DNA from 2 places in the Nitratireductor sp. StC3 genome. Region 1 is predicted to be linked to the other one. Evidence: riboswitches for the same ligand, from Rfam matches in the RefSeq annotation. Region 1 holds a riboswitch; the other holds the start of a gene.
What was found. Region 1 has a riboswitch for thiamine pyrophosphate ahead of C7T96_RS17630 (YkoF family thiamine/hydroxymethylpyrimidine-binding protein). Riboswitches for the same ligand answer to the same signal wherever they lie in the genome.
Positions count from the first base shown of each region.

Region 1 (4,206 bases):
GAGGCCGGCGCGCTCGGCGCCTTCGTCGTCCTGGTGATGGCGCTCTGGCGCGGCATGCGCTGGCAGCAGCTCAAGAGTGCGCTGCTGGAATCGGCCAAGCTCACCGCCATGATCTTCACCATGATCTGGGGTGTCCTGATCTATGTGCGCTATCTGGGGTTTGCCGACCTGCCCGGCACCTTCGCCGACTGGATCGCGGGGCTCGAACAGTCGGCCTTCATCACCCTCATGCTGATCCTGCTCGCCTATGTGGTGCTGGGCATGTTCATGGACGCGATCGGCATGCTGATCCTCACATTGCCGATCGCCTTTCCGGCCGTCATCGCGCTCAATGGCGGCGCCGAGGTGACGGCGTCCGCCTCCGCGCTCGGCATGTCGGGCACCGAGGTCGCGATCTGGTTCGGCATCATCGTCGTCAAGATGTGCGAACTGTGCCTGATCACGCCGCCGATCGGGCTCAATTGCTACGTCGTGGCCGGCGTGGCGTCCGAGCGCCACCCGATCTCGGTCCAGGACGTCTTTCGCGGTGCCTCGCCGTTTTTCGTCGCCGACGTCGTCACGGTCGGGGTCCTGATCGCCTTCCCCGACATCGTCCTGTGGCTGCCGCGCCTGCTGCTTGGGTAGGGCGGGTGGTTCAGCCGCCGAGCCCTTCGAACAGCGCCGTCGACAGGTACCGTTCGGCGAACGAGGGGATCACCACCACCATCAGCCTGCCGGCGTTTTCCGGGCGCGTGCCGACAGTGATCGCCGCATCGAGAGCCGCGCCCGAGGAGATGCCGGCCGGCACACCCTCGAGCCGGGCAAGAAGGCGGGCATGGGCGAAGGCGGCCTCGTTGGACACCGTCAGCACCTCGTCATAGATCGACGTGTCGAGGATCTTCGGCGCGAAGCCGGCGCCGATGCCCTGGATCTTGTGCGGGCCGGGATCGCCGCCCGAAAGCACCGGCGAGGCCTCCGGCTCGACCGCGATCACCGTGAGCGAGGGCTTGCGCTGCTTGAGCACCTGGCCGACGCCGGTGATCGTGCCGCCGGTGCCGATGCCGGAGACGAGGATGTCGACACCGCCCTGCGTGTCGTTCCAGATCTCCTCCGCCGTCGTTTTGCGGTGGATTTCGGGATTGGCCGGATTCTCGAATTGTTGCGGCATCACCGCGCCGTCGGTCTCGGCCACCAATTCCTCGGCTCGCGCGATCGCGCCCTTCATGCCCTTGGCGCCTTCCGTCAGCACCAGTTCCGCGCCCAGAAAAGCCAGCATGCGCCGGCGCTCCACAGACATCGTCTCCGGCATGGTCAGGATCAGCCGGTAGCCCTTGGCAGCCGCCGCGAAGGCGAGCGCGATGCCGGTATTGCCCGAGGTCGGCTCCACCAGCGTGGTTCTTTCCGGCGCGATGCGGCCGTCTGCTTCCATCGCCTCGATCATGGCGACGCCGATGCGGTCCTTGACGCTGGCGAGCGGGTTGAAGAATTCCAACTTGCCGACAAGCTGGGCGACGATGCCCGTCTCCTTGGCGAACCTGTCGAGGCGTACCAGCGGCGTGTCGCCGATCGTCTCGGTGATCGAGCCGTAGATACGGCCGCGTCCTGGTTTCTTGGCGCCCGCGCTCATGGTGAACCTCATGCCTCTTCGGGGATTTGCAGTTTGTGCCCGCAGGATTTGCAGAACACGGCGTCGGGGTCGTGGCGCTGCAGCGCGCATTCGGGACAAGGGTAGAAGACCTTGCTTGGCCGGAAGATCGACTGCGCCAGCTTCACGAACAGCGAAATGCCGATGATCATCGTCACGATCGCGGTCAGCTTGCCCCAGACGCCCGGCAGCACGATGTCGCCGAAACCGGTCGTCGTCACCGTTGCCACGGTGAAATACAACGCATCGACATAACCCTCGATCCCGCTGCCGTTGCGGAAGAAGCTCGCATAGACGAAGCCGGTGACCACGAACAGGAAGGTCATCAGATTGACGATCGCCTGCATCGTCTCGCGCCATTCGCCGCGTCCGCGCCGCTCGAGCGGTCTCCAGATGAAGCCGCTGCGCGACAGCGACCACAGCCTGAGCACGCGCAGGAAGCCAAGATTGGCGAACGTGTAGGGAAAAAGCAGCGTCACCAGGATGAAGATGTCTACCCACACCGTCGGCTGCCGCAGCCAGCGCAGCACGTTGGAGGCGGCGAGCCCGCGTGCCAGCGTGTCGGCAAACAGAAAGCCGGCGATGGTGTAGTCGACCCACAGGAAGGACGGACGGTCGCGCAGCACCGGCGAGGCGACGAAGAACGCGATCACCGCCAGATCGAGCACGATCACGGCGAACTGGAAACGCAGCGCCGTCTGCGTGCGGCCGTGATAGAGGCGCCGCAGCGTCCCGCGCAGCCTGTCGAGCCGGCTGTCCTCGGTCGTCTTGGCGGCGTTGTCGCTATCCATCCGCACCGAGATAGTCGGCCATGCCGGTCCCGTCCAGTCCTGCGCCGTTATCGCCGTTGCCGGCATATCTGCCCTGCACAAATGACCCATTGTCACATACGGCGAATCGGTGCTAGCTGTGCGTCACACGACAGGGGTGCTCCGTATCGCCGGGGCTGAGATTGAAGGTGCGAAACCTTCTGACCCTCAAGCTGATCTGGGTAATGCCAGCGGAGCGAGACGAGCATGTTTTCCGGCGCGCAGATTTCCATCTATCCCATGTCCGACGATTTCGTCGGTGTCATCCTCGGCGTCTTGTCGGCGCTCGATCCCTATCGCGACCGGCTCAGGCTGGAGACCGACGACATCTCCACCTTGATGGTCGGACCGCCCGAACTGCTTTTTCCGGCCATGCGCGATCTGTTCGTGGCCGCGTCCCGCGGCGGGGTCCACTGCGTGCTATCGGCTGCCGTCTCGCGCGGCTGTCCCGGCGAGCCCGACGACCCGGCCTGCACGCCGCTTGACGCTTCAAGCGGCGATGACCGGCCGCTGGCCGCGCGTATCGACGCCGCCCGCCAGGCTGTGATGCGGGCCGACAATACCGGCTGCCCGGTCGCGGCGCAGTTTTCCCTCTACCCGCTCGGCGCCGGTCACCACATGGACGAGATCTACGGCTGCATCGATTTCGTCAAAGCGTCGGGCGTGTTCGAGCGCTCCAAAAATTTCTGCACCAAGCTGCGCGGCGATGCCGGCCCGGTCTTCGCCGCGGTCGAGGAGGCCTTTTTGCGCTTCGGCGCCGCAGACGGCCATGTCGCGCTCGACCTGACCGTATCGGCCAACAGCCCGACCCCGGTCTGAGCCCTGTTTGCGCCGCAAAGCCGGCGGCGCCATCCCGAAAGGACAAGCCATGACTTCCCCACGCTGGACTCAGCGCGAAATTCTCATTCTCGCCGTGATCGGCGCCGTCTTCGCCGTGCTCTATCTGGGCTGGGTGCAGGTATGGCTGATTTCCCAGGCGGTGTTCGGCCCGGTGACAATGGATATCGCGATGGGTTTCTGGTTCATCGCCTCCATCGTCGCCGCCGCGATCATCCGCAAGCCCGGCGCGGCCTTCCTGGCCGAGGTGCTGGCCGCCGCGATCGAGCTTCTGCTCGGCAGCCCGGCCGGACTGATGCTGGTGGTGTCGGCCGCGATCCAGGGCGCGGGCGCGGAAGCCGTGTTCGCGGCCACGCGCTGGCGCAATTACTCGCTTCCCGTTCTGATGGCGGCCGGCGTCGGCGCCGCGCTCGCCTCCTTCGCCTATACCTGGGTGCGCTTCGACTATGGCGCGCTTGAGCCCGGCCTGCTGGTGCTGATGTTCGCGCTGCGCTGCCTTTCGGGTGCCCTGCTCGGCGGCCTGCTCGGCCACGTCGTGGTGGAGGCGCTCTATCGCACCGGCGTTCTCTCCGGCTTGAAGATCGACCATGACCGTCGCGCTGCCGCAGCCTGACGCCGCGCCGGTGCCGATGCGGGAACCGTCGCCGGCGCTTGCCTTCGACGACTTCGCCGCGCGCTATCCATTCGCGCGCTCTCCCGCCGTCGGCCCGGTCGGCTTTACCATGCGCGCCGGGGAGCGGGTTTTGCTGCTGGGTCCGTCGGGTTCGGGCAAGTCGACGCTGTTGCTCGCGCTGACCGGCCTGGTGCCGCAGGCCGTGCCGGCGGAAACGACGGGCGCGGTTCGGCTGTTCGGCGCCTCGGTGGCCGGGTGCCGGCCCTCGGACTGGGCCGGCCGGGTCGGGCAGTTCTTCCAGGACGCCGACCAGACCCTGTGCG
Region 1 is NZ_PYBP01000009.1:86,869-91,074, reverse strand. It holds gene C7T96_RS17645 (TRAP transporter large permease) at 1-624, shown strand, start outside; gene cysK (cysteine synthase A) at 635-1,618, opposite strand; gene C7T96_RS17635 (potassium channel family protein) at 1,615-2,415, opposite strand; TPP riboswitch at 2,538-2,650, shown strand; gene C7T96_RS17630 (YkoF family thiamine/hydroxymethylpyrimidine-binding protein) at 2,641-3,252, shown strand; gene C7T96_RS17625 (ECF transporter S component) at 3,302-3,883, shown strand; gene C7T96_RS17620 (ABC transporter ATP-binding protein) at 3,858-4,206, shown strand, end outside.

Region 2 (4,206 bases), on a different contig from region 1:
ATCAGGCACAAGGTTGCCGCGCAGACCGCCAGGACGAGGCTGGTCGCGGCGGCGCGATGAACGGCGGCCTCGCCGGCCAGGCGCGGCAAGTCGGCCTGCAGCCCGGCGATCAGAACCGCCGCCAGCGGCGCGGCGACATAGGTGGCGGCGAGCGCGATCAGGCATAGATTGGCAAGGCGTTCGCCGGTTCCGGGCGCCGAAAAGCGCCGCGCCGACACGGAGGGATTGGCCTCGGCGGTCAGGTCCGCGCCGAGGCGAAAAAGCAAATAGAGGGCAAATCCGGTCAGGACGAGTTGCAACGCGGTCAGGACCAGCGCGCGCGCGGGATCGAAATCGAAGCGCAGCGCCTGGTAGATCGCCACTTCGAGCGTGGTCGCGGCCGGCCCGCCGCCGAGCACGAGGACGATCGTGAAGGAGGTGACGCACAGCATGAAGACGATGCCGGCGACGCCGCCGAGGCTGGCACGGATCGCCGGCCATTCGACGAAGCGGAACCGGGCGCGGGCGTTCATGCCGAGCTGGCTGGCCAGGCGCCACTGATCGGCCGGCACGGTGTCGAGCGCCTGCAACAGGAAACGTGTGGCGAGCGGCAGGTTGAAGAAGGTGTGGGCGACCAGGATCCCGGCCAGGCCGTAGATGCCCGGCCAGCGGCCGCCGCCCAGCGCGGCATACAGATCGGCGATCAGGCCCGACCGGCCGAGCAGCGCGAGAATGCCGAGAGCGGCGACCAGTGGCGGCAGGGCGAGCGGCAGTGCAAACAGCCGCAGCACCAGCGCCCGCCCGGGAAAGGTCGGATGACTCGCCAGCGCACGCGCCACGAAGATCGCCGGCACGACCGACAATACGGTCGACACCATGGCTTGCCACAGCGTGAAGCGCACGATGCGCAGCAGATAGGCATCGGGCGCGGCGAGCAGCGCCTGCGGCGCACGCATGGCTTCCAAAAGCAGGCCGGCGCCCGCACCCGCCACGAGCAGCGCGATGCAGGCGAGCGCGGCGAAGCCGGCCCGCGGAGGGCCGGCGCTCATCAGCGGCTCATGACGGCCAGCCACTCATCGACCCACGCGTCGCGGTTTTCGGCGACCTCCTCGGGGCTGAACAGCAGGCTTTCTTGCGGCTGAACCAGCTTGTCGAAGGCCGGATCGAGCGGTTTATCGGTTTTTCCGGCCGGAAACATCCAGTTGGTCTCCGGGATCACATCCTGGAAGGCCGGCCCGGTCATGAAGGAAAGAAACGCGCGCGCGAGCGGGTTTTCGGCCCCCTTCTGGGTCAGGCCGGCGATCTCGATCTGCAGATAATGGCCTTCCGCGAACGCCGCCGCCCGGTAGCGGTCGGTGTCCTCGGCGATCATGTGATAGGCGGGCGAGGTCGTGTAGGACAATACCATCGGCGCTTCGCCGCTGGTGAACAAGCCATAGGCCTCGCTCCAGCCCGGCGTCACGGTCAGAACGCGCTCGGCAAGTTTTTCCCAGGCGGCGGCGGCGTCCTCGCCATAGACCGATTTCACCCATAACAGCAGGCCGAGGCCAGGCGTGGAGGTACGCGGGTCCTGGATGACGATCTTGTCCTCGCTGTCGCCCTCGACCAGGGCCTTTAGGCTGGCGGGCGGATCCTGGATCGCTTCGCCGTCGTAGACGACGGCGAAGTAACCGTAATCATACGGCACGAAAAACTCGTCGTCCCAGCCGCCGGGAACCGAGACGTCGCCGGTGTCGATCCCGTGCGGGGCGAACAGGCCGGTCTGCTTGGCGTCGACGACGAGATTGGTGTCGAGGCCGAGCACGATGTCGGCCTTGCCGGCATCGCCTTCCAGGCGCAGTCGGTTGAGAAGCGCAACGCCATCGGCGACCGAGACGAATTCGAGATCGCAGGCGCATTCAGCCTCGAAAGCCTTTTCCACCAACGGGCCGGGACCCCATTCGGCGGTGAAGCTGTCATAAGTGTAGACGGTGACCTTGTCCTTGGCGTCTTGTGCGGCCGCCGGCTGCACGAGCAGCATGGCCGCCAGGCCGGTCGTTAAAATCGTCGTTGGTCCCCGTGCGCGCATGAGCGGCTCCTCTCGTTCGTGTTGAAAGGGAAATCAGGCGCTTTGCAAGGAGCGTCTAATCCCTCCGCCGGTACAAACCGGATCAGGTTCGGCGGGTTGGCCGGGACGGACCCGAATGCCTCTCAGCCGCGGCAAAGCTGCCGTGGCACCCCGTTAGAGCACCGGTTTCATAGGACGTCGCGCGGGCCCATGCAAGCCGGTCGACGACACCGTGCCGTCGAATGTGGCCTGGCGAACGACCTGGCCGGCCCGGGTGGGCTTCCTCTCGGCACCGGTCCTTGATACTGGGCTCGGCATGAGCAGATTTGCCATTCTTCTCGGCGGCGACGTGGTGCGCACGCCGCGCCTCGACGCCATGCTCGCCGGCACGCGGGTAATCGCGGCCGATTCCGGCATGCGCCACGCGGCCTCGCTCGGGATCGCGCCGGAATTGTGGGTCGGCGATTTCGATTCGGTCTCGCAATCCGAGATCGCCCGCCACGGCGCGGTCGCGCGCGAGGTCTTTCCGCCGGACAAGGACCAGACCGACGGCGAACTCGCCATCGACGCGGCCTTGGCCAGGGGGGCGAGCGGGCTCGTTCTGGTGGGCGCGTTCGGCGGTCCGCGCGCCGACCACGCCTTTTTGCATATGTCTGTGGCGATCAGACTGGCCGAACGCGGTGTGGCGACCATGCTTTCAAGCGGCGTGGAGGAGGGCCATCCGCTCCTGGCCGGGACGGAGGCAGGATACGACTATGCGCCGGGCACGCTGTTCAGCATTCTTGCCTTTTCGGCACTGTCGGGCCTGAGCGTCAAGGGCGCGAAATGGCCGCTCGACAATGTCGAGATCGCTTTCGGATCCTCGCTCACCCTGTCGAACGAAGTGGCCGGTCCGCTGCACCTTTCCCTCGAGACGGGCCGCGCCGTGCTGCTTGCCCATCCGCAACCGAAAAAGGCGGGCTGACCGACCATGGCTCCACCGCTTCTGCGCCTCGACGCCATCCGGCTCACCTTCGGCGGCACGCCGCTGCTCGATGAGGTAACGCTTTCGGTCGCGCCGGGCGAAAAGATCGCTCTTGTCGGGCGCAACGGTTCGGGCAAGTCGACCTTGCTGAAGATCGCGGCCGGGCTGGTCGAACCGCAGGATGGCGAGGTGTTTCGTCACCCCGCCGTGACGGTTCGCTATCTGCCGCAGGCGCCGGATTTCGAAGGGTTTTCCACTGTCGAGGACTATGTCGAGGCTGGGCTCGGCCCGGCGGACGATCCGTATCGCGCGGCTTATCTGATCGAAAGCCTGGGGCTCGAGGCCGGCGCGGATCCGCAGCTGCTTTCGGGCGGCGAGGCGCGCCGGGCCGCGCTTGCCCGGGTTCTCGCGCCCGCACCGGACATCCTGCTGCTCGACGAGCCGACCAACCATCTTGACCTTTCGACGATCGAATGGCTGGAGGACGAGCTTTCGCGTACCGCCTCCGCCGTGGTGGTGATCTCGCACGACCGGCGGTTCCTGGAGACCGTGACACGCGCGACGGTGTGGCTCGACCGTGGCGTGGCGCGGCGTCTCGACAAGGGGTTCGCCCATTTCGAGGCCTGGCGCGACACGCTTCTGGAGGAAGAGGAGCGCGAACAGCACAAACTCGGCCGCCAGATCGCGCGCGAGGAGCACTGGCTGCGCTATGGGGTGACCGCGCGGCGCAAGCGCAATGTGCGCCGTCTCGGCGAATTGACCACGCTGCGCGAGCGGTTTCGCAATCATCGCGGCGCGGAGGGCGCGGCGAAACTGGTGGCAAGCGACGCGACGGACTCGGGCAAGCTCGTCATCGAGGCCAAGGCGATCGCCAAACGCTTCGACGGTCCGCCGGTGGTCGACAATTTCTCGATCCGTATCCAGCGCGGCGACCGGGTCGGTCTTGTCGGCCCGAACGGAGCCGGCAAGACCACGCTTTTGAAAATGCTTATCGGCGCGCTTGAGCCGGACAGCGGCACGGTTCGGCTCGGCGTGAACCTTGAGATCGCCACGCTCGACCAGCGGCGAGACGCACTCGACCCTGACGAGACCCTGGCGCATTTCCTGACCGATGGCCGCGGCGAGACGGTCTCCGTCAATGGCGAGGAACGCCACGTCGTCTCCTATATGAAGGATTTCCTGTTCAAGCCGGAGCAGGCGCGTACGCCGGTACGGG
Region 2 is NZ_PYBP01000002.1:145,921-150,126, reverse strand. It holds gene thiP (thiamine/thiamine pyrophosphate ABC transporter permease) at 1-1,028, opposite strand, end outside; gene thiB (thiamine ABC transporter substrate binding subunit) at 1,028-1,999, opposite strand; TPP riboswitch at 2,090-2,210, opposite strand; gene C7T96_RS05160 (thiamine diphosphokinase) at 2,343-2,990, shown strand; gene C7T96_RS05155 (ABC-F family ATP-binding cassette domain-containing protein) at 2,997-4,206, shown strand, end outside.
Region 2: linked by a shared signal. The riboswitch ahead of thiB (thiamine ABC transporter substrate binding subunit) and the one ahead of C7T96_RS17630 (YkoF family thiamine/hydroxymethylpyrimidine-binding protein) in region 1 are both predicted to bind thiamine pyrophosphate.